Regions from separate parts of the Streptomyces sp. Rer75 genome, predicted to be linked through region 2. Evidence: riboswitches for the same ligand, from Rfam matches in the RefSeq annotation. Region 2 holds a riboswitch; each other region holds the start of a gene.

The links. A riboswitch is a leader RNA that binds a small molecule or an ion and turns the genes downstream of it on or off. The one in region 2 is predicted to bind cyclic di-AMP.
Region 1: linked by a shared signal. The riboswitch ahead of HYQ63_RS18985 (C40 family peptidase) and the one ahead of HYQ63_RS17990 (transglycosylase family protein) in region 2 are both predicted to bind cyclic di-AMP.
Region 3: linked by a shared signal. The riboswitch ahead of HYQ63_RS23360 (M23 family metallopeptidase) and the one ahead of HYQ63_RS17990 (transglycosylase family protein) in region 2 are both predicted to bind cyclic di-AMP.
Region 4: linked by a shared signal. The riboswitch ahead of HYQ63_RS31330 (M23 family metallopeptidase) and the one ahead of HYQ63_RS17990 (transglycosylase family protein) in region 2 are both predicted to bind cyclic di-AMP.

Annotation. Positions count from the first base shown of each region.
Region 1 covers NZ_CP058693.1:4,535,193-4,540,639, reverse strand. Annotated here, with positions in the region: gene HYQ63_RS18990 (L,D-transpeptidase) at 1-604, shown strand, start outside; gene HYQ63_RS18985 (C40 family peptidase) at 659-1,840, opposite strand; cyclic di-AMP (ydaO/yuaA leader) riboswitch at 1,848-2,052, opposite strand; gene pcrA (DNA helicase PcrA) at 2,210-4,723, shown strand; gene HYQ63_RS18975 (M23 family metallopeptidase) at 4,778-5,447, opposite strand, start outside.
Region 2 covers NZ_CP058693.1:4,323,101-4,328,547, reverse strand. Annotated here, with positions in the region: gene HYQ63_RS18000 (cytochrome P450) at 1-148, shown strand, start outside; gene HYQ63_RS17995 (transglycosylase family protein) at 263-1,216, shown strand; cyclic di-AMP (ydaO/yuaA leader) riboswitch at 1,471-1,638, shown strand; gene HYQ63_RS17990 (transglycosylase family protein) at 1,645-2,319, shown strand; gene eno (phosphopyruvate hydratase) at 2,404-3,720, shown strand; gene HYQ63_RS17980 (septum formation initiator family protein) at 3,834-4,313, shown strand; gene HYQ63_RS17975 (DUF501 domain-containing protein) at 4,381-4,929, shown strand; gene HYQ63_RS17970 (Ppx/GppA phosphatase family protein) at 4,926-5,447, shown strand, end outside.
Region 3 covers NZ_CP058693.1:5,456,571-5,462,017, reverse strand. Annotated here, with positions in the region: gene HYQ63_RS23370 (hypothetical protein) at 1-155, shown strand, start outside; gene HYQ63_RS23365 (aldo/keto reductase) at 201-1,157, opposite strand; gene HYQ63_RS23360 (M23 family metallopeptidase) at 1,303-2,469, opposite strand; cyclic di-AMP (ydaO/yuaA leader) riboswitch at 2,481-2,624, opposite strand; gene HYQ63_RS23355 (PP2C family protein-serine/threonine phosphatase) at 2,912-4,162, opposite strand; gene HYQ63_RS23350 (hypothetical protein) at 4,375-4,761, opposite strand; gene HYQ63_RS23345 (DUF6227 family protein) at 4,899-5,447, opposite strand, start outside.
Region 4 covers NZ_CP058693.1:7,277,948-7,283,394, forward strand. Annotated here, with positions in the region: gene HYQ63_RS31315 (DNA topoisomerase (ATP-hydrolyzing) subunit A) at 1-253, opposite strand, end outside; gene HYQ63_RS31320 (pitrilysin family protein) at 484-1,860, shown strand; gene HYQ63_RS31325 (M16 family metallopeptidase) at 1,881-3,266, shown strand; cyclic di-AMP (ydaO/yuaA leader) riboswitch at 3,491-3,653, shown strand; gene HYQ63_RS31330 (M23 family metallopeptidase) at 3,668-4,462, shown strand; gene HYQ63_RS31335 (GntR family transcriptional regulator) at 4,673-5,447, shown strand, end outside.

The DNA of each region.
Region 1 (5,447 bases), 210 kb from region 2:
GGCGACGTCGTGCACGGCGGGCACCGGTCCGTATCAGAAGCAGGTCGAGAAGTTCCTCGGCCGTCCCGTCGACGGTCGGCAGTCCTCGGGGGACTGCCGGGCGACGCAGAGATTCCAGATCAACCACGGCATCAGCCCGACCATCGGCTACGCGGGCCCCGTCACCTGGGGCGTCATGAAGCTGATCAACGCGCAGAACGCGGCGGGCCGTAACCCCAACGCGGCGCGCAAGTGCCCCACCAACAAGGGCCGCATCGCCTGCGTCGACCTCAGCCGGCAGCTCAGCTGGGTGCAGGACGGTTCGCGGCTGGTGTTCGGGCCGGTGCCGGTGCGCACCGGGCGGGACAGGTACGAGACCCGCACCGGGCTGAAGAAGGTCTACTGGCGGAACAAGAACCACTGGTCGACGATCTACAACGTGGCCATGCCGTACAGCCAGTTCTTCGACGGCGGCCAGGCCTTCCACTCCATCGCGGGGAGCGTGTGGTCGCCGCCCGGCTCCCATGGCTGCGTCAACATGCGCTCCGGTGACGCGAAGAAGTACTGGAGCCTGTTGCGGAACGGCGACGACGTGTACGTGTACGGGCGCAAGCCGGGCACGTGATCCGGCCGGTGTGAGCAGCGGCTGCCCGTGCGGGGACGGGCAGCCGCACTGCGGCTACGCGGGCCGCACGCTCCCGTAGATCGGCATCTCGGTGATCGGCGCCTTCTTCACCACGTCCCCCGGCTTCGGCGCGTGGATCATCATCCCGTCGCCGATGTAGAGCCCGACGTGGCTGATGTCGTCGTAGAAGAAGACGAGATCACCGGGCTTGAGCTCGGAGGTCGAGACGCGCGTACCGACCTTCACCTGGTCCCACGTGGTGCGCGGCAGTGAGACCCCGGCGGCCTTCCAGGCGGCCTGGGTGAGCCCCGAGCAGTCGTAGGAGTTGGGTCCTGTCGCGCCCCAGACGTACGGCTTGCCGAGCTGGGACTCCGCGAAGTCGATCGCCTTGGCCGCCTTGGTGCTGTTCGAGGCGGTGGACGAGCCTGCCGAGCTGCTTCCGGAACCGGAAGAGGAACCGCCGCTCGACTGCTGCTCCTGTTCCTGCTGCTTCTGCTGGGCCGCGGCCTCCCGCTGCTTTTCAGCCAGCTCGGCCGCCTTGCGCCGCGCCTCCTCGGCCTTCTTCTTCTCGATCGCCGCCAGCCGCGCCTTCTCCTTGGCGGTCAGGTTCGCCAGCAGCCGGCGGGCCTGCGCGAGCTTGTCCTGGACGGACTTCTTCTTGGTCTTCAGCTCTCGCTGGGTCTCGGTCAGCGACTCCAGACTCCTGGCGGCCTCGCGGCGCTCCTTGGCGGCCTTCGCCGCCTGCGTCTGGAAGTCGTCGACCGCCCGCTTCTGCGAACCGGCCATCCGGTTCATCAGATGCGACTGGTCGAAGAGGTCCTGCGGGTCGTTGGAGAACAGCAGGCTCGCGGCGCTCGACGTCATGCCGCCGTTGCGGTACTGGGCCGCGGCGTAGGTGCCGAGCGTGCGGCGCGCCTCGTTGAGCTTCTCCGTGTTCTCGGCGACATCGTCCAGCAGCCGGTTGACCTTGGTGCGCTGCTGCTCGGAGCGCTCCTTGGCGGCGTTGTAGTGCTGGGTGGCGGTTTCCGCCTGGTGGTAGAGGGTGTCCACCTTCTCCTTGACCGCCTCGATCGACTGCGTGGTGCCGGGCTTCGGATCGCCCGGGGCGGCGTTCGCGGTCTGGGAGAGGAGGGTGACGGAGGCGAGGGCGGCGGTGGTGAATCCGACGGCCGTGCGGCGCCCGGTGGAGGAGGCGGCGGTGGGTATTCGGGTCCGCGGCTTGCGGTGCGACGCCAAGGGAGGCGACTCCTTCCGTGGACCGCCTACCGGGTTAGCTGTCGGGTTCGGGCGGTACGGAAGGTTGCCCTACGGCCTTGCGCGGGCGGGACGTCACGTCGTACATGCCGTACGTGTCGTACCGCAGCTCGGGCCGATTCACCCCGGTGTTGCGTTGTGGGTCCCCGGCTCCGGCTGCCTCGCGGCGCGACCGGACTCGGCGGAGGCCGCCCGGGCCGGCGCGGTTCGCCGACGGGTCTACGGGCCGCCTGGGGGAGGACGGTAGCCAACTCGTGGGGCTCCTGTGAAGGCTGGTGGTCGATATGCCCGAAACCGTTTCGTGACATCCATGCGTAGGCTGTCAGTGCGGCCGCCTAAACTCGGTGAGCGATGAGCAGCCTCTTTGATGACAGCTTCCTGGCGAGCCTCGGGCCTCCGGAGGAGGAGCCCCCGCCGCCCGAGGATTCCGCACACCCGGGCCACGGCGGCGGTTCGGACGGGTCGGACGGTTCAGGCGGCGAGGAGGTGCCGCACCACCTCTTCACGGGCGCATTCGACGCGCCGGTGCCGAGCGGGACCAGAGAGGCGTACTACCGGGACGGCGCGGCCCGCCCCGCCGTCGACCCGGCGGCGCTGCTGGAGGGGCTGAACGATCAGCAGCGGGCCGCCGTGGAGCACACCGGCTCGCCGCTGCTGATCGTCGCGGGCGCCGGGTCCGGCAAGACCCGGGTGCTCACCCACCGCATCGCGTATCTGCTCGGCACCCGCCATGTGCACCCCGGCCAGATCCTCGCCATCACCTTCACCAACAAGGCGGCGGGCGAGATGAAGGAGCGGGTCGAGGAGCTGGTCGGCCCACGGGCGAACGCGATGTGGGTGATGACCTTCCACAGCGCGTGCGTGCGCATCCTGCGCCGCGAGTCGAAGAAGCTGGGCTTCACCTCATCGTTCTCGATCTACGACGCGGCCGACTCGAAGCGGCTGATGGCGCTGGTGTGCCGGGATCTCGATCTCGACCCGAAGAAGTTCCCGCCGAAGTCGTTCAGCGCCAAGATCTCCAACCTGAAGAACGAGCTGATCGACGAGGAGACCTTCGCCGGTCAGGCAGCGGACGGCTTCGAGAAGACGCTCTCCGAGGCGTACGCGATGTACCAGTCGCGGCTGCGCGAGGCCAACGCCCTCGACTTCGACGACATCATCATGACCACGGTCAATCTGCTCCAGGCGTTCCCGGACGTCGCCGAGCACTACCGCCGCCGCTTCCGGCACGTCCTGGTCGACGAGTACCAGGACACCAACCACGCTCAGTACACGCTGGTGCGCGAGCTGGTGGGCAGGGACGAGGAGGAGGCCGGGGAGCTGTGCGTCGTGGGCGACGCCGACCAGTCGATCTACGCGTTCCGGGGCGCCACGATCCGTAACATCCTCCAGTTCGAGGAGGACTATCCGGACGCGCGGACGATCCTGCTGGAGCAGAACTACCGCTCCACGCAGACGATCCTGAGCGCGGCCAACGCCGTCATCGAGCGCAACGAGAACCGCCGACCGAAGAACCTGTGGACCGAGGCGGGCACCGGCGCCACCATCACCGGCTACGTCGCCGACACCGAGCACGACGAGGCCCAGTTCGTCGCCGACGAGATCGACCGGCTGACGGACGCGGGGGACGCCCGGGCCGGGGACGTCGCGGTCTTCTACCGCACCAACGCCCAGTCCCGTGTCTTCGAAGAGATCTTCATCCGGGTCGGGCTGCCGTACAAGGTCGTCGGCGGGGTCCGCTTCTACGAGCGCAAGGAGGTCCGCGACGTCCTCGCGTACCTGCGCGTGCTGGCCAACCCCGAGGACGCCGTACCGCTGCGCCGCATCATGAACGTGCCCAAGCGCGGCATCGGCGACCGCGCCGAAGCGATGATCGACGCGCTCGCCGCCCGCGAGAAGATCACCTTCCCGCAGGCGCTGCGCCGCGTCGACGAGGCGTACGGCATGGCGGCCCGCTCGGCGAACGCGGTCAAGCGGTTCAACACGCTCATGGAGGAGCTGCGGACCATCGTGGAGTCGGGCGCGGGCCCGGCGACCGTGCTGGAAGCCGTGCTGGAGCGCACCGGCTATCTGGCCGAGCTCCAGGCGTCCACCGATCCGCAGGACGAGACCCGCATCGAAAACCTCCAGGAGCTGGCCTCCGTGGCCCTGGAGTTCGAGCAGGACCGGGGCGAGGAGAACCCCGGCACGCTCGCGGACTTCCTGGAGCAGGTCGCGCTCGTCGCCGACTCCGACCAGATCCCCGACGAGGACGAGGAGGGCACCGGGGTCATCACGCTGATGACGCTGCACACGGCCAAGGGGCTGGAGTTCCCGGTCGTGTTCCTCAGCGGCATGGAGGACGGGGTCTTCCCGCACATGCGCGCCCTCGGCCAGACCAAGGAGCTGGAGGAGGAGCGGCGGCTGGCGTACGTCGGGATCACGCGCGCCCGCGAGCGGCTGTATCTGTCCCGGTCGACGATGCGCAGCGCCTGGGGCCAGCCCGCGTACAACCCGCCGTCCCGCTTCCTGGAGGAGATCCCCGACCAGTACGTGCAGTGGCGGCGCACCGGGCCCGCGACCCCGTCGGCGTCGATGGGTGCCATGTCGTCGGGCGGCGGGGCGGGGCTGTCGTCCGGGTTCTCGTCGTCGCGCTCGCGGTCCGGGTCTTCCGCGTCCGGTGCGTCCGGTTTCGCGACGCGGCGGGCGAAGGACCGCCCGGTGGTCTCCCTGACCATCGGGGACCGGGTGACGCACGACTCGTTCGGGCTCGGCACCGTGGTGGCGGTGAAGGGCACCGGGGACAACGCGGAGGCGACGATCGACTTCGGCGGCGAGAAGCCGAAGCGGCTGCTGCTGCGGTACGCGCCGGTCGAAAAGCTCTGACGCTGGCGTTGTTGTGCGCTTCTGCGCTTCTGCGCTTCTGTGCGGTGAGGGCGGTCAGTTGGGGTTGATGCCGTGGCTTTGCAGCCACGGCAGCGGGTCCACTGCCTCCCCGCCGCCCGGGTGCACCTCGAAGTGCAGGTGCGGGCCGGTGGAGTTGCCGGAACTCCCCGAGTAGGCCATGACGTCCCCGGCCTTGACGGTCCCGGAGCGGATCTTGGTGCTGCTGAGGTGGCAGTACCAGGTCTCCGTGCCGTCGGGAGCGGTCAATATGACCATGTTGCCGAAGGCGTCGTTCCACTGGGTGCGCACGGTGCCGTCGGTCGCCGCCATGACGGGCGTGCCCTCGCTGACCGGGAAGTCGATCCCGGAATGCAGCGACATCCAGTTGAGGCCCGCCTGGCCGAAAGTGGCGCTCAGCCCGTGCTGCTTCACCGGCAGCGCGAACTTGGGGCGCATCGCCTCCTTGCGCGCCGCCTCCGCGGCCTTGCGCTTCTTCTCGGCTTCCTGGCGCTCCTTGAGGTCGATCCGCTCCTGGGTACGGCTGGCGCGCTCCCGGAAGTCGTTGACGCCGTCGTCGACCCCGGCGAGCCGGGTGTCCATCTCGCTGTTGGCGACGGATGCCTTGACGGGCTGGGCGTCGGGGGCCGCCTGCGTGGTCGTGTCGTCCTTCTTGTCGCTGGACATGCTGCCGCTCACGGAGGCGGCGGCCACGGCGGTGACGCCG
Region 2 (5,447 bases):
GGCCCGCCTGGAGGCGCAGACCGCGCTCGCCACCCTGCTGCGCCGCATCCCCGACCTCCGGCTCGCGGTGGAGCCGGACGACCTGCGCTGGCGCGGCGGGCTCATCATGCGCGGACTGCGCACCCTTCCGGTGACCTGGGGAAAGTGACATCCGGTCAGTCATGTGACCTTGGCGTGACCTGGGATACACCGGCTTGTGATGATCGTGTGGCGTCGCTATGTTCAACCGACAAACCGAGCCCCCACACGAGAGGCGATTCGCATGCTTTCCGGGAACGGACGTCACCGCCGCCCCCGCCAGGCTCCGGCCATCGTCGTCGCGGCGGGGGTGACCGGTGCGAGCTTCGCCCTTCCGCTCCTCGGAGCGACCGGCGCCCAGGCCGCCCCCGCCTCCACGTGGGACCAGGTCGCCGAGTGCGAGAGCGCCGGGATGTGGAGCGCCAACGAGGGCAACGGCTTCTACGGCGGCCTTCAGCTGACCCTCGACATGTGGAAGAAGTACGGCGGCACCAGCTACGCCCCGCGCCCCGACCTCGCCAGCCGCTCCCAGCAGATAGCCGTCGCCGAGTCGATCCTCGGCGACCGCGGCCCGGACGCCTGGCCCAGCTGCGCGCTGAACGCCGGGCTGACCGACGGCGGCGACGCCCCGGACGTGAACCCCGGCAGCACGGCACGCCCCTCCCAGCAGGGCGACGCGGAGCGCGAGGACCGTGACGGATCCGACGCCCGGGACCGTGGCGATGCGGCCGGCGAGGCGCCGGACGCATCGGAGCCCTCCGACGCGTCCACCGAGCCGGAGCGGCCCCAGGACCCGGCCACGCCGGGCGACTCGGACGAGGCGGACGGCCCGGGCGACGACGCGCCCTCACCGTCCCCCTCCTCCAGCGCGCCTTCTTCCGGCGCGCCCGACCCCTCGCCGACCCCCTCCTCCACCGAGGGCGGCTCCGAAGGCTCCTCCGGCAAGCACCGGGGCGAACGGGACGCGGGGGAGCGGCCGAGCGACCATGCCTCGCGCGGCGGTGCCGGCAGGGCCGAAAACCCCACGGATGGCGGCTACACAGTGCGTCCGGGTGACAACCTTTCAGCAATCGCCGAAAAGCAGGAATTGGGCGCCGATTGGCGTCGGCTCTACGAGTCCAACGAAAACCTCATCGGAACCGACCCAAATCTCATTCTTCCTGGTCAGCGGCTTGATCTCACCATCAGGAGCCAGTAGTTCGGGGTGATTTGCCCGGTCTGGCGCCGGTGAGACATACCTCTCGTCACATTTTCCGGGGCGTCCGAGGTGTCCGGTCTCTCCGCACCCGGCCCCACCTGCGCCGATGTGGGCCGGGTGAGATCGATAACAGCCCTCTTCGCTGCGATAAGGGTGTTTGAACGTTTCCCGGAGGTGTGTTTAACGTCTTTCCGCTCGCCACCGCGAGCACCGTCGACCGTCACGCCGAGTCCTGCCGGCGGTCGTCCGGTACCGACGCGCCAGCGCCGAAGGCAGGAGCGGGGGACCCAAGGTAAGTGCCGGGAGGCCAGCGGAATCGGCCGAGCGGCTAGGGGTGAAGCAGGGTGCGGACCCCCGCACCCAGCCGGGCAACTCACGCCCGAACCCGACAGCTCACCTCGTAGGCGTCGGTGAGGAAACGAACGAACATGTCCAACGCTCAGGGCAAGCACCGTCGTCCTTCCAAGGCCACTCGTATCGCCGCGCTCGCCGGCCTCGCCGGAGCCGCTGTGGCCACTCCGCTCATCGGTGCGACGTCCGCCTCTGCCGCCACCACGTCCCAGTGGGACCAGGTCGCGCAGTGCGAGTCCGGCGGCAACTGGTCGATCAACACCGGCAACGGTTACTACGGCGGCCTTCAGTTCTCCTCCTCCACCTGGGCCGCGTACGGCGGTACCGCCTTCGCACCCACCGCCGACAAGGCCGGCAAGGCCCAGCAGATCCAGGTGGCCGAGAAGGTCCTGGCCAGCCAGGGCAAGGGCGCCTGGCCGGTCTGCGGCAAGGGCCTGACCAGCGGCGGCGCCCCGTCCGCCCCGGCCCCGTCCACCCCGTCGCAGAGCCAGTCCGACTCCTCGCAGTCGGCCCCGTCCGCCAAGCCGAAGGCCGCGCCCCGCAGCGCGCCCGAGCACGCCGCGCGTGACGAGGCCCGCGGCCCGATCAAGAAGGGCGACGGCGAGTACAAGGTCAAGTCCGGTGACACCCTTGGCAAGATCGCCAAGGCGGAGGACGTCAAGGGCGGCTGGAAGAAGCTCTTCGAGCTGAACAAGAACATCATCCAGAAGGCCGACCTGATCTTCCCCGGCCAGCAGCTCCACCTGAGCTGATCAGCCACACCGTAGTCAACGAGCCCCGGCTGGGTGCGCCGCCCCCACGGTGCACCCCGCCGGGGCTTCGGTGCGGTTAGGCTCATGCTGCTACCGCAGACACATACGAAGGAGAACCTCGTGCCGTCCATCGACGTCGTCGTAGCTCGCGAGATCCTCGACTCGCGAGGCAACCCCACGGTCGAGGTCGAGGTCGGCCTCGACGACGGCAGCACCGGCCGTGCCGCCGTCCCGTCCGGCGCCTCCACCGGCGCCTTCGAGGCCCTCGAACTCCGTGACGGCGACAAGAACCGCTATGGCGGCAAGGGCGTGGAGAAGGCCGTCCTCGCCGTCATCGAGCAGATCGGCCCCGAGCTGGTCGGTTATGACGCCACCGAGCAGCGCCTGATCGACCAGGCGATGTTCGATCTGGATGCCACTCCGGACAAGTCCTCGCTCGGCGCCAACGCCATCCTCGGCGTCTCCCTCGCCGTGGCGCACGCCGCCTCCGAGGCGTCCGACCTGCCCCTCTTCCGTTACCTCGGCGGCCCGAACGCGCACCTGCTGCCGGTCCCGATGATGAACATCCTCAACGGCGGCTCGCACGCCGACTCCAATGTGGACATCCAGGAGTTCATGATCGCGCCGGTCGGCGCGGAGTCCTTCTCCGAGGCCCTGCGCTGGGGTGCCGAGGTCTACCACACCCTGAAGGGCGTGCTGAAGGAGCGCGGCCTGTCGACCGGTCTCGGTGACGAGGGCGGCTTCGCGCCGAACCTCGACTCCAACCGGGACGCCCTGGACCTCATCGTCGAGGCCATCAAGAAGGCCGGCTACCAGCCCGGCCAGGACATCGCGCTCGCGCTCGACGTCGCCGCCTCCGAGTTCCACAAGGACGGCGTCTACCAGTTCGAGGGCAAGGCCCGCACCGCGTCCGAGATGACCGCGTACTACGCCGAGCTGGTCGAGGCGTACCCGCTGGTCTCCATCGAGGACCCGCTGAACGAGGAGGACTGGGACGGCTGGAAGACGATCACCGAGCAGCTCGGTGACAAGGTCCAGCTGGTCGGCGACGACCTGTTCGTGACCAACCCCGAGCGGCTGGCCCGCGGCATCGAGAACGACACCGCGAACGCCCTGCTGGTCAAGGTCAACCAGATCGGCTCGCTGACCGAGACCCTCGACGCCGTCGAGCTGGCCCAGCGCAACGGCTTCAAGTGCATGATGTCGCACCGCTCCGGTGAGACCGAGGACGTCACGATCGCCGACCTGGCCGTCGCCACCAACTGCGGCCAGATCAAGACCGGCGCCCCGGCCCGCTCCGAGCGGGTGGCCAAGTACAACCAGCTGCTGCGCATCGAGGAGATCCTCGACGACGCCGCGGTGTACGCGGGCCGCTCCGCCTTCCCGCGCTTCAAGGGCTGACCGCTTCTCGATCCTCGAGGAGCGGACACGTCTGACGCATGTCCCCGGCCGCGGTCCCGTACCGTGGGCCGGGGACGGCGTTACTTAAGCGAAGTCATCACCGGGGAGGCGACGTGCCGGCGGATCGGTTCTCCACCGCGACCAGGCTCAAGGCGCTCGGCGAACACGCCGCCGCCCGGGTCTACCGTGCCCGGATCAAGCGCCGCCGCAGCCGGCTCACCGGCCGGGCCGCCCTCCTCGCACTGGTCGTCTGCTCCCTGGTGGTCGCGCTGGCCTATCCCATGCGGCAGTACATCTCCCAGCGCTCGGAGATCGCCGACCAGCGGCGCCAGGCCCAGCGCGAGCGCGCCGAGGTGGCCAAGCTGCGCGAGCAGAAGGCCCGGTTGCGCGACCCCGCGTACATCGAGCGGCAGGCCCGCGAGCACCTGCACTATCTGATGCCCGGCGAGACCGGCTTCAGCATGGTGGACCCCGGCGCCCGGGCCGAGCGCTCCACCGACCGGGGCGCGGCCGACCGCCCCTGGTACACCGACCTCTGGGACGCCGTGGACACGGCGGACACGCCGAAGGCGGCCGCCGCCGCGGACCGCTGACGCGCCGCGCCCGGCGCTCGTTACGGTCGCACCCGGCCCGATACCGATCGAAGAGAACTTTCCCCTCATGGACACGCCCCCTCCGCAGACGGAGCCCACCGCGCCCACCGACGCGGACATCGCCGCCGTCAAGGAGCAGCTGAACCGCCTCCCGCGGGGCCTGCGCGCCGTCGCGCACCGCTGCCCCTGCGGCAACCCCGATGTCGTCGAGACCGCGCCGCGCCTCGAGGACGGCACGCCGTTCCCCACCACGTACTACCTGACCTGCCCGCGCGCCGCGTCCGCGATCGGCACGCTGGAGGCCGAGGGCGTGATGAAGGAGATGACGGCCCGGCTGGGCGAGGACCCCGAGCTCGCCGCCGCCTACCGCGCCGCCCACGAGGACTACATCGCGCGCCGCGACGCCATCGAGGTGCTGGAGGGCTTCCCGAGCGCGGGTGGCATGCCGGACCGGGTGAAGTGCCTGCACGTCCTGGTCGGCCACTCCCTCGCGGCCGGTCCCGGGGTCAATCCGCTCGGCGACGAGGCGATCGCGCTGCTGCCCGAGTGGTGGCGCAAGGGCCCGTGCGTCAGCCCCTGCGGAGCCGTCGGGGCGGAGCGGGAGGAGACCGCATGACCCGCGTCGCGGCCGTGGACTGCGGCACCAATTCGATCCGGCTGCTGGTCGCCGACGCCGACCCGGCCACGGGTGAGCTGACCGAGCTGGACCGCCGGATGACGATCGTCCGGCTGGGCCAGGGCGTGGACCGCACCGGGCGGCTGGCCCCCGAGGCGCTGGAGCGCACCTTCGCCGCGTGCCGGGAGTACGCGGAGGTCATACGCGAGCTGGGCGCCGAGCGCGTCCGCTTCGTCGCCACCTCGGCCTCGCGGGACGCCGAGAACCGCGAGGAGTTCGTGCGCGGCGTCGTGGACATCCTCGGCGTCGAGCCCGAGGTGATCACCGGCGATCAGGAGGCGGCGTTCTCCTTCACCGGGGCGACCAAGGAGCTGACCGGCCATGAGCATCTGAGCGGTCCGTTCCTGGTGGTGGACATCGGCGGCGGCTCGACCGAGTTCGTCAGCGGCGACGACGGGGTGCGGGCGGCCCGCAGCGTCGACATCGGCTGTGTGCGGCTGACGGAGCGCCATCTCGTC
Region 3 (5,447 bases), 1.1 Mb from region 2:
CGGCTGCGCTCAGCGGGTTGTACGTGGCCGCGTTCGCCGGGTCGCATCCGCTGGCGAAGAAGGTGGGGGCGTGGCCGTCCGTCTTCGGGGTCGCCGGTGCGGTTGCCGCCGCTTCGTGGGTGTTGGCGGATCGGCGTGGGGGTGTAGGGGCGTAAGGGGGCCGGGACGGCGGATTGCCGTCCCGGCGCCGTGGCCCGGGGTCAGGCCGAGGCCGAGGTCAGGAGGTTCAGTTCCGGCTGGGTGAGCTGGAGGTCGACCGAGGCGAGCAGGGCGGGGAGCTGGGCGGGGGTGCGGGCGCTGGCTACCGGGCCGACCACGGTGGGCTGGGCGGTGAGCCAGGCCAGGGCGACGGTGGCGTGGTCGGCGTTGTGGTTGGCGGCCACGTCGTCGAGGGCGGCGAGGACCTTCTGGCCGCGCTCGGTCTCCAGGTGCTGGGCGGCGCCCGTGGAGCGGGCGCTGTCGACCGTGGTGCCGGGGCGGTACTTGCCGGTGAGGAAGCCGGACGCGAGCGCGTAGTACGGGAGCGTCGCCAGGCCGTGGCGGGCGGCGACGTCGGCCAGTTCGCCCTCGAAGGTGTCGCGCGAGACCAGGTTGTAGTGGGGCTGGAGGGCGACGTAGCGGGCCAGGTTCTCCTGGGCGGAGAAGGTGAGGGAGGCGTCGAGGCGCTTGGCGGAGATGTTGGAGGCGGCGATCTCGCGGATCTTGCCCGCCTGCACCAGCTCGTCAAGGGTGGAGACGATCTCCTCGACCGGCACCGAGGTGTCGTCGAAGTGGGTGTAGTAGAGGTCGATGTAGTCCGTGCCGAGGCGCTGGAGGGACTCGTCGAGGCCGGACTTGATGGCGGAGGCGGACAGTCCGCGGGGTTCCGGCGAGCCGGCGCCGACCTTGGTGGCGAGGACGATGTCGTCGCGGTTGCCGCGGGAGGCGAACCACTTGCCGAGGATGGTCTCGGACTCGCCGCCCTCGTTGCCGGGTGCCCAGGCGGAGTAGACGTCGGCGGTGTCGATGAAGTTGCCGCCCGCCGCCACATAGGCGTCGAGCACCTCGAAGGATTCGGCCTCGTCGGCCGTCCAGCCGAAGACATTGCCGCCCAGGGAGAGCGGGAAGACGGACAGGCTGCCGATGTTCTTACGGGTGTCATTGCGCGTCTCAGTCATGCGATATGACAACGCTGACGACCGAGGGGGGTATTCCGTCGGAGGCCGCGGACAGAGAACCGGCGGCCCTGGCGTCAAGGGGGGAGAGAGCGCCAGAGCCGCCGGAACGAGGGGCCGTCGCAGCGACGACGGCCGGATCAGGGGGTCACGGGTTCAGCCCGTGGTCGCGCAGCCAGGACAGCGGGGCGATCGGGGAGCCGCCGCCCGGCCGCACCTCCAGGTGGAGGTGGGGGCCGGTGACGTTGCCGGTGGCGCCGACGCGGCCGATGGTCTCGCCCGAGGACACCTTGCCCGAGGTGACGACCATGGACGACAGGTGGCAGTACCAGATCTCGGTGCCGTCATCGAGCTTGAGCACGATGCGGTAGCCGTACGATCCGGCCCAGCCCGCCTGGGTGATGGTGCCGCTGCCCACCGCCTTGACCGGGGTGCCGGTCGGGGCGGCGAAGTCCTGGCCGGTGTGGTCGGCGGACCAGATGTCGCCCGCCTGGCCGAAGCCCGCGGTCAGGGTGTACGAGGCGACGGGGAGGGTGAACCCCGTGGAGGTCGACGCCTTGGCGGGGCGGTCGGCGGCGGCCTTGGCGGCGGCCTCCTTCTCGGCCTCCGCCTTCGCCTTGGCCGCCTCGGCGGCCTTCTTCTTGGCGGCGGCCTCGGCCTTCTTCTGCTCCGCCAGGTCGCGGGCCTTGGCGGCGGCCTTGGCGGCGTCGTCGGCGGCGGCCTTGGCGGCGGCGCGCGCCTCGCTCTCGCGTCTGTCGTCATCCGCCGCGGTCTGCTGGCTCTCGGCCTGCCGCAGGATGCGGGTGCGCAGCGCCTCGCCCGCCTCGGTGCCGCCGGTGGTGAGGGTGGCGGCGGTGGGCTGGGCGGAGTCCTGGCCGTCGGCCATCAGGGAGCCGATTCCGGGCAGGTCCTTGGCGGCGGGCAGCTGGGCCTTGACCTCGTCGGCGACGTGGGCGAGGTCCGGCATGGAGATCGGTACGGTCGGCCGGTCCTTGGCGCTCGCCATGCCGCCCGCGCCGACCGCCGCGATGACGCCGACGCCGAGGACGGCGCTGCTGCGGGCCATGGTCCCGCCGCGCTGCTTGCCGACGCGGTGCCGGCCGCGGAGCGGAGCGATGGACTCCTCGGTGGGGTTCCACTCGTCCCAGACGGCTTCCTTGCCTACGGGCGGCTCATCCGGTTCGGCGCCGAGGCCGACCGTGGGGCGGGCGCCGGCTCCGGCGTCGAAGCCGACTCCGTACGCGGTCGCGGTGCCGGGTCCCGTACCCGACGAGCGGTACGGAGCTTCGTCCAGTACGGACCTGTTGGACGCCACCGGGGCGCACTCCTTTCCTTCCCTCTCGCCTACCGGGTTAGCTGACGGGTTCGGAGCAGGAAGGTCTCCTACGGGTCAGGTTCGACCCGATTCACCCCAAGGTGGTGGTTCCCCGGTTCCCTCGTGCTGCGCTGGTGCCGCGGCGGCTGCTGCTGCCGTGATGCGTGGTGGTGCGTGGTGCTGATGGTGGTGCTGGCGCTGCACGTACGGGATTCGGCGACGGCGCACGGTGCCGCCTCTGCGACGGCTGTGTCGACCGCGCTGCGTTATCGAACGTTAATAGAGAGCGCGACATGATTCCAAGCTCTTCTGAAGAATCCGCGCAGCTTTGGCATGAACTTAGTAACCAAGGAAGGACAGATGGGGGCGTTTCACCCCGCTTGAAAAGGGATGGTAAAAACCTCCTGCGGGCTGATCGTGTGTCAATCGTTATGCGTACGCGTCACGGTTGGCTACGGTCCGTGTCCGGAGCGGGGGGTGTGGTTCCGTTCGTTCCGGGCGGGCGCCGGACCGCGAGCAGCGCCATGTCGTCCGCGGTCTCCCCGCCCGCGTGCAGCGCGACGTCCTCCACCAGCGCGTCGAGCAGCCCGCCCGGTCCGGTGAAGCGGCGGCCGCGCAGCCGCTCCTCGGGGGCGTAGAACGTGCCGTGCCGGTCGCGGGCCTCGGTCACCCCGTCCGTGAACAGCAGCAGCGTCGCGTCCTCGGGGAACCGCAGCTCCGTCACCCGGTCGGGCCACGCGCCCAGTTCGCCCATCCCCAGCGGCAGCGCGACCGTCTCCGGCTCCAGGCGCCGCACCGCGCCGTCGCCGGGCAGCAGCAGCGGCGCCGGGTGGCCGCGGTTGATGAGGCGAAGGGTGGAGTCGCCGCGCGGGATCTCGCCGAGGACGGCGGTGGTGAACCCCTCGAACGCCTCCAGCTCGGCCCGTCGCGCGCCCTCGCGCCGCAACGCCCGCTCCAGCCGCCCCGCGAGCCCCTCCAGCGTCGCCTCCTGCTCCGCGGCCTCCCGGAAGGCGCCGATGAGGACCGCGACGACCTCCACGGCCTGGAGCCCCTTGCCGCGGACGTCCCCGACGATCAGCCGTACGCCGTGCGGGGTGTCCTGCACCGCGTACAGATCGCCGCCGATCGCTGCGTACTGCTCGGCCGCCACATAGCGCGCCGCGACGTCCAGCCCGGCGATGCGGGCGGGCGGTACGGGCAGCACGGCCCGCTGCGCGGCCTCCGCGATGCCGCGCGCCGAGGCCAGCCGCCGGTCGCCGCGGCGGACGACGCGGTTGATCACGAGCGCGAGGAGGGCGACGGTGGCCACCGTGGCGATCTCGGTCGCGGCCTGGGTCGGGTCCCGCACGCCGTGCAGCTCGGCCAGCAGGCAGACGGCGGTGAGGGCGAGGACCGTGGTGATGATGGTCCGCCGCAGCGGGAAGAGGGAGGCGGCGACCAGCGGGGCCGCGGCGAAGAAGGGGGAGGCGGTGTACGGGGCCGGGGCGGCGAGGTCGAACGCGATCCCGCCGAGCAGGAGGATGGCGGGGGTCCACGGGGCCAGCCGCCGCCCCGGCGAGGCCTGGACGGCCTCCTCGGCCGTGACGAGCCCGGCGGCCGCGCCCGAGGAGTCGGCGGCGGGCGTACGGGCGCCCGGACGAGCCCTGCTCCCTCGCACCCGCGCCACCGGCTTCTCCCGCTGTCCCTGATCCATGACCCCGTCCGTGACCCCGTCATCAGGCTTCCGGGTACCGGGCCGCCGTGCGAGTCGGTGGCGGCCATGTGGGTGCGTCAGAAGGTCTTCACGGAGGGGCGCGGATGCCGAGCGACCCCGGATGGCAAGCATCCGGGGTCGCAGGGCGAGCCGTGGCGTTCGCCGGGGCTCGGTCAGCCGCGGCCGTGGCCGTCGGCGTGGGGCTTGTCGGTTCAGGGGGTGCCGGTGGCGATGTTGGTGCAGTCGCTGCCGATGGTGATGTCACCGGAGGGGGCGAGCCCAGCGGTCGAGATGATGGCGCCGGTGGCCGTGTCGCAGTCGTTGCTCTGCACGACCGCCGTGCCGTTGGTGAAGTTGAGGCAGTTGCTGCCGACGGTGATGTCCCCCGACGGAGCGGTGGCGCCGATGCTGGAGATGGCGCCGGTGAGGGTGTCGCAGGTGTTGGTCTGGACCGTCCCGAAGGGGTTGAAGCCCCCGCCACCGCCGCCGAAACCGCCGGCACCGCCGCCGAAACCGTGGGCGGACGCCCCCGCCGCACTCCCCAGAACCAGGGCGCCTGACGCCACGGCCAGGACAGCTACCTTCTTTCCGATGTTCACTTGATTTCCTCCAGAAGAGCCAAATCCGCGGAAAAACACACGTTCCGATTGAACGGAAGGACATCCGCGACACCGGGGAGGCGCGCACGCACTTCACCCGATGGGCCCACTGTCGGATGAGTCGGACGTCACCGTATTCAGAGGTCGACGCCGAGGGCGCGGGCGTGGCGGTCGGCCGCCAGCTCCGCCGAGACCTCGTCGAGGTACACCTCGCACACCAGCCGCCCGTCCCGGGTCAGGTTGTGCTCCAGCTCCCACAACACGATCTCGTCGCCACCCGCGAGCAGGAAGGCGTGCTCGTAGAAGCGGCACCAGGTGGCGTCGGGGCCGCCGGAGCGGCGGCGCGGCTTGGGGGCGAGGGCGATGTCATGGGCGAACGCGGTCGTCAGCAGCCGCTCGGTCTCCTCCCCCGGCCGGTCGGGGTTCTCCGCGCGGCGCAGGACGCGGCGGGCGTGGTCGGCCGAATTGTCGGCCACATACGCGCGCTGGACCTCCAGGGGCTCGGGGGCCTGGAGCATCTGGTCCGGCAGCCACAGCGGTAACCCGTCCAGCTCCTCCCAGCGGGCGCCGCCGATGCAGCGGTGGACGCGGCGCTCGGCGAGCGCGAGGGCGTCCTCGTCCGCGTACAGCTCGAACTGCGGGCGGTCGTCCGGGCCGGTGTTGTGCTCCAGCTCCCACAGCAGCAG
Region 4 (5,447 bases), 3.0 Mb from region 2:
CCATCACCTCGCCGACGACGCGGGCGCACTTCACGAAGCCGCGCTCGGGGCGCAGCCCCATCTCGTTCATCTGGTAGAGGATGCGTCGGTGCACGGGCTTGAGCCCGTCGCGGGCGTCGGGCAGCGCGCGCGAATAGATGACCGAGTAGGCGTACTCCAGGTAGGAGCCCTGCATCTCGTCGACGACGTCGATGTCGAGGATGCGCTCCTCGAAGTCGTCCGGCGGCGGACTCTTCGTGCTGCGGCGGGCCATCGCGCTTGCGGCTCCTTCAACGGCAGAGCGGGATCTGACGCGGACCATTGTGGCCCCGTCCACCGACAACTGTGGAACGGGCCGTCCCCGAACGGCACGGCGGGACCTTGGCCGGACCTTTGCGTGACGGGAACTTCGCCAGATGTCCGTGCGGTTGCATACAGTGACAGAAGCGCTCATCACAGCGGTTCACACGCGCTCCACACGCGATCGAAGGGACGTACATGCCCATGGGTCACACGGCCACGCAACAGGCCGGCTCCGGCGGCCTGAAAGCGACCGAGCACCGTCTGGCCAACGGCCTGCGGGTGGTGCTCTCCGAGGATCACCTGACCCCGGTCGCCGCGATCTGCCTCTGGTACGACGTCGGCTCACGCCACGAAGTCAAGGGGCGTACCGGCCTCGCCCACCTCTTCGAGCACCTGATGTTCCAGGGCTCGGCCCAGGTGACGGGGAACGGCCACTTCGAGCTGGTCCAGGGGGCCGGCGGCTCGCTCAACGGCACGACCAGCTTCGAGCGCACCAACTACTTCGAGACGATGCCCGCCCACCAGGTCGAGCTGGCGCTCTGGCTGGAGGCGGACCGGATGGGGTCCCTCCTGACCGCGCTGGACGACGAGAGCCTGGAGAACCAGCGGGACGTCGTCAAGAACGAGCGCCGCCAGCGCTACGACAACGTTCCGTACGGCACGGCCTTCGAGAAGCTCGTCGCCATGGCCTACCCCGACGGCCACCCGTACCACCACACCCCGATCGGCTCGATGGCCGACCTGGACGCCGCCTCCCTGGAGGACGCCCGGGAGTTCTTCCGCACGTACTACGCGCCGAACAACGCGGTGCTGTCCGTCGTCGGCGACATCGACCCCGAGCAGACGCTCGCGTGGATCGAGAAGTACTTCGGCACCATCCCCTCCCACGAGGGCAAGCGGCCGCCCCGCGACGGCACGCTCCCGGAGGTCATCGGCGGGCAGCTGCGCGAGGTCGTGGAGGAGGAGGTCCCGGCCCGCGCCCTGATGGCCGCCTACCGGCTGCCGCACGACGGCACCCGTGAGGCCGACGCCGCCGACCTGGCGCTGACCGTCCTCGGCGGCGGCGAGTCCTCCCGGCTGCACAACCGCCTGGTCCGCCGCGACCGTACGGCCGTCGCCGCCGGGTTCGGCCTGCTGCGGCTGGCGGGCGCGCCGTCGCTGGGCTGGCTGGACGTGAAGACCTCCGGCGGGGTCGAGGTGCCCGGCATCGAGGCCGCCGTCGACGAGGAGCTGGCCCGCTTCGCGGAGGAGGGCCCGACGCCGCAGGAGATGGAGCGCGCCCAGGCGCAGATCGAGCGCGAGTGGCTGGACCGGCTGGCCACCGTCGGCGGCCGCGCCGACGAGCTGTGCCGGTTCGCCGTGCTCTTCGGCGACCCGCAGCTGGCGCTGACCGCCGTGGGGCGGGTGCTGGACATCACCGCCGAGGAGGTGCGGGCCGTGGCCGCGGCGCGGCTGCGCCCCGACAACCGGGCCGTGCTGGTCTACGAGCCCGTCCAGGGCGCCGAGGACGCGGACGACGAGTCCTCCGGCGCCGCAGAAGCCGCCGACACCGACGCAGAAGGGGAGGCGGCCCAGTGAGCGACGCCGTCACCGCCACCATGACCTTCCACCCGCAGCCGCAGGGGGGTGCCCCCAAGCCGTGGGCCTTCCCGGCGCCGGAGCGCACTGAGCTGTCCAACGGGCTCACCGTGCTGCGCTGCCACCGCCCCGGCCAGCAGGTCGTCGCCGTGGAGATCAACCTCGACGCCCCGCTGGACACCGAGCCGGCCGGTCTGGACGGCGTCGGCACGATCATGGCGCGCGCCCTGTCCGAGGGCACCGACAAGCACACCGCCGAGGAGTTCGCCGCCGAGCTGGAGCGCTGCGGCGCCACCCTGGACGCCCACGCGGACCACCCCGGCGTCCGGGTCTCCCTGGAGGTGCCGGTCTCCCGGCTGCCCAAGGCGCTCGGCCTGCTCGCCGACGCGCTGCGCGCCCCCGCCTTCCCCGACGGCGAAATCGAGCGGCTGGTGCGCAACCGGCTGGACGAGATCCCGCACGAGCTGGCCAACCCGGCCCGCCGCGCCTCCATGGCCCTGGCGAAGGAGCTGTTCCCGGCCGAGTCGCGGATGTCCCGGCCGCGCCAGGGCACCGAGGAGACCATCGAGGGCATCGACGCCGCGGCGGTGCGCGCCTTCTACGAGGCGCACGTCCGGCCGTCCACCGCGACCGCGGTCGTCGTCGGCGACCTGGCCGGTGTCGACCTCGACCAGGCGCTCGCCGACACCCTCGGCGCCTGGACCGGAGGCCCGGCCCCGCAGCGCTCGGTCCCGCCGGTCATCGCCGACGACACCGGCCGTGTGGTGATCGTCGACCGGCCCGGCGCGGTCCAGACCCAGCTGCTCATCGGGCGCATCGGCGCCGACCGGCACGACCGCGTCTGGCCCGCGCAGGTGCTCGGCACCTACTGCCTGGGCGGCACCCTCACCTCCCGGCTGGACCGGGTGCTGCGCGAGGAGAAGGGCTACACCTACGGGGTGCGCGCCTTCGGCCAGGTGCTGCGCTCGACGCCGCCCTCGCCGGCCGGCGGCGGCTCGGCGGGCGCCTCGCTGCTGGCGATCAGCGGTTCGGTGGCCACCGAGGTCACCGGCCCGGCGCTGGACGACCTGTGGACGGTGCTGCGGACGCTGAAGGAGGAGGGGCTGACGGACGCCGAGCGCGATGTCGCCGTGCAGAACCTCGTCGGCGTCGCCCCGCTGAAGTACGAGACGGCCGCCGCCGTGGCGGGCACGCTCGCCGACCAGGTCGAGCAGCACCTGCCGGACGACTTCCAGGCGCAGCTGTACGCCCGGCTCGCCGAGGCGGGGACGGTGGAGGCGACCGCGGCGGTCGTGAGCGCCTTCCCGGCCGACCGGCTGGTGACGGTGCTCGTGGGTGACGCCTCGAAGATCGAGGCGCCGGTCAGGGCGCTCGGCATCGGAGAGGTGCGCGTCATCACCGGCTGAACCGCGTGCCGCCGGGCCCGACATGTCCCGGGCCCGGCTCAACGCACCATCAGTACAAGGACCCTGGCGTCAAGTGAGACGTCAGGGTCCTCCCGTATGTCCGATTTGAGGGGCGTTTGGTTTGTGGCGAGAACAACAAAAACCCGTAACCGTTTGGTGATCGAAACGCGGCCCGTTTAGCGTCAGTGCGGCTGTTCGCCGGATACCCGCCGCGCCCGCGGCACGGACAGCCATCGCCGAGTCCCACTGGTGCGAGTGCCAGGGGAGCCGGGGACCCAAACGTCCCTGGGGTGAATCGGACGCCTTCCCCGGCCGGGGGAGGGGCCCGTAGGAGACCTTCCTGCTCCGAACCCGTCAGCTAACCCGGTAGGCGAGAAGGAAGGAAAGGAGTGCGCCACACCATGGCGTTCACCCGTGCCGCCGGGAAGCACCGACGTCCCAGCCAGACCGCCGTCCGCACCGGCGCGAACATCGCTGGCATCACCACGGTCGCTTCGGGCGTCGTCGCCGGCATCGCCGGCCCGGCCCTCGCCGCGACCGGCGAGACGCCGTCTCCCCAGGACACCGGTCTCCGCCAGGCGATGGTGATGGGCGACGGTCTCTCCGACCAGATCGACGCGCAGGCCCAGTCCCAGGAGAGCGCCGCCGAGGCCGCCGCCGCCAAGGCGAAGGCCGAGGCCGTGGCCCGCCAGGAGGCCGCGCGGAAGGCCGAGGCGGCCGCGAAGAAGGCCAAGGCGGAGCGCGAGGCCAAGGAGCGCGCCGCGCGTGAGGCCGAGCGCAAGCGCCTCAACACGTTCGTCTCGCCCATCGACGGCTCCTCCGTCTCCACCGGCTACGCGGCGTCCAGCGGCCTGTGGTCCTCCGGCAGCCACACCGGGATCGACTTCTCGGCCTCCACCGGCACCGAGGTGCAGTCGGTGGGCATGGGCGAGGTCGTCGAGGCGGGCTGGGGCGGCGCCTACGGCAACAACGTCGTCATCAAGATGAACGACGGCACCTACACCCAGTACGGCCACCTCTCCTCGATCGGCGTCTCGGTCGGCGAGAAGGTCACCCCCGGCCAGCAGATCGGCCTGTCCGGTGCCACCGGCAACGTCACCGGCCCGCACCTGCACTTCGAGGCCCGCACCACCGCGGAGTACGGCTCGGACATGGACCCGCTGTCGTACCTGCGCTCGCACGGCGTCAACCTCTGACCCGTCGCCGTCCCCGTCGAAAGGCCCCGTCCGCTCCGGACGGGGCCTTCGGCGTTACCCGGCCGGGACGCTCCACTGTGACCAAAAAATATCCCTGAATTGCCTTCGCCCATCGGAAATCCCGGCGGCTTCGAATAGAGTCGCTGAACACGCGTCAATCGGATGCGTTTCGCGGGGTTGAGGCGGAGGTTCGACAATGCGGGACCGGAAGTGAACGGGGATACGGCCGCACTCCAGGGCGGTCGCCGGATTTCGGCACATGCGGTGTGCACGGCGATCCGTGACGACATCATCTCCGGTACCTATCCGCCCGGCAGCCGGCTGACCGAGGAGCTGCTCGCCCGGCGCTACGGAGTCTCCCGGGTGCCCGTCCGCGAGGCGCTGCGCACCCTGGAGTCCGAGGGCTTCGTGACGACCCGGCGGCATGCCGGCGCGTGCGTCGCGCAGCCGTCCGAGAAGGAGGCGGCCGACCTCCTGGACATCCGGGCCCTGCTGGAGCCGCTGGGTGCCGCCAGGGCCGCCCAGCGGCGCACCGAGGGGCATCTGAAGGTGCTGCGCGGTCTGGTCCGGCTCGGCCAGGAGCGGGCCCAGCGCGGCCGGCTGGGCGAGCTGCGCTCGCTGGGCGACTGGTTCCACGAGACGCTCGCCCAGGCGTCCGGCAGCCCGAGCCTGGCGGGAATGCTGGTGCAGCTGCGGCGCAAGACGGCGTGGGTGTACGCGGCGGACCCGGCCCGGCAGGCCGCGCAGGCGGTGCAGCCCGCGCAGGTCATGCAGGCCGTACCGGGCGCGGCCGGGTGCGCCGACCCGTCGGTGCGCGCCATCGAGTCCTGGGCGGAGCACGGGGCGATCGTGGACGCGGTCGCGCGCGGCGACGCCGACCGGGCGCGGGCGCTCGCCGCCGCGCACACCGAGCGCTCGCTGGCCGAATACCGATTGCGAAACGCGTCCCAGGTGAGAACTTCGAAACATTCCGTAAACACGGCGA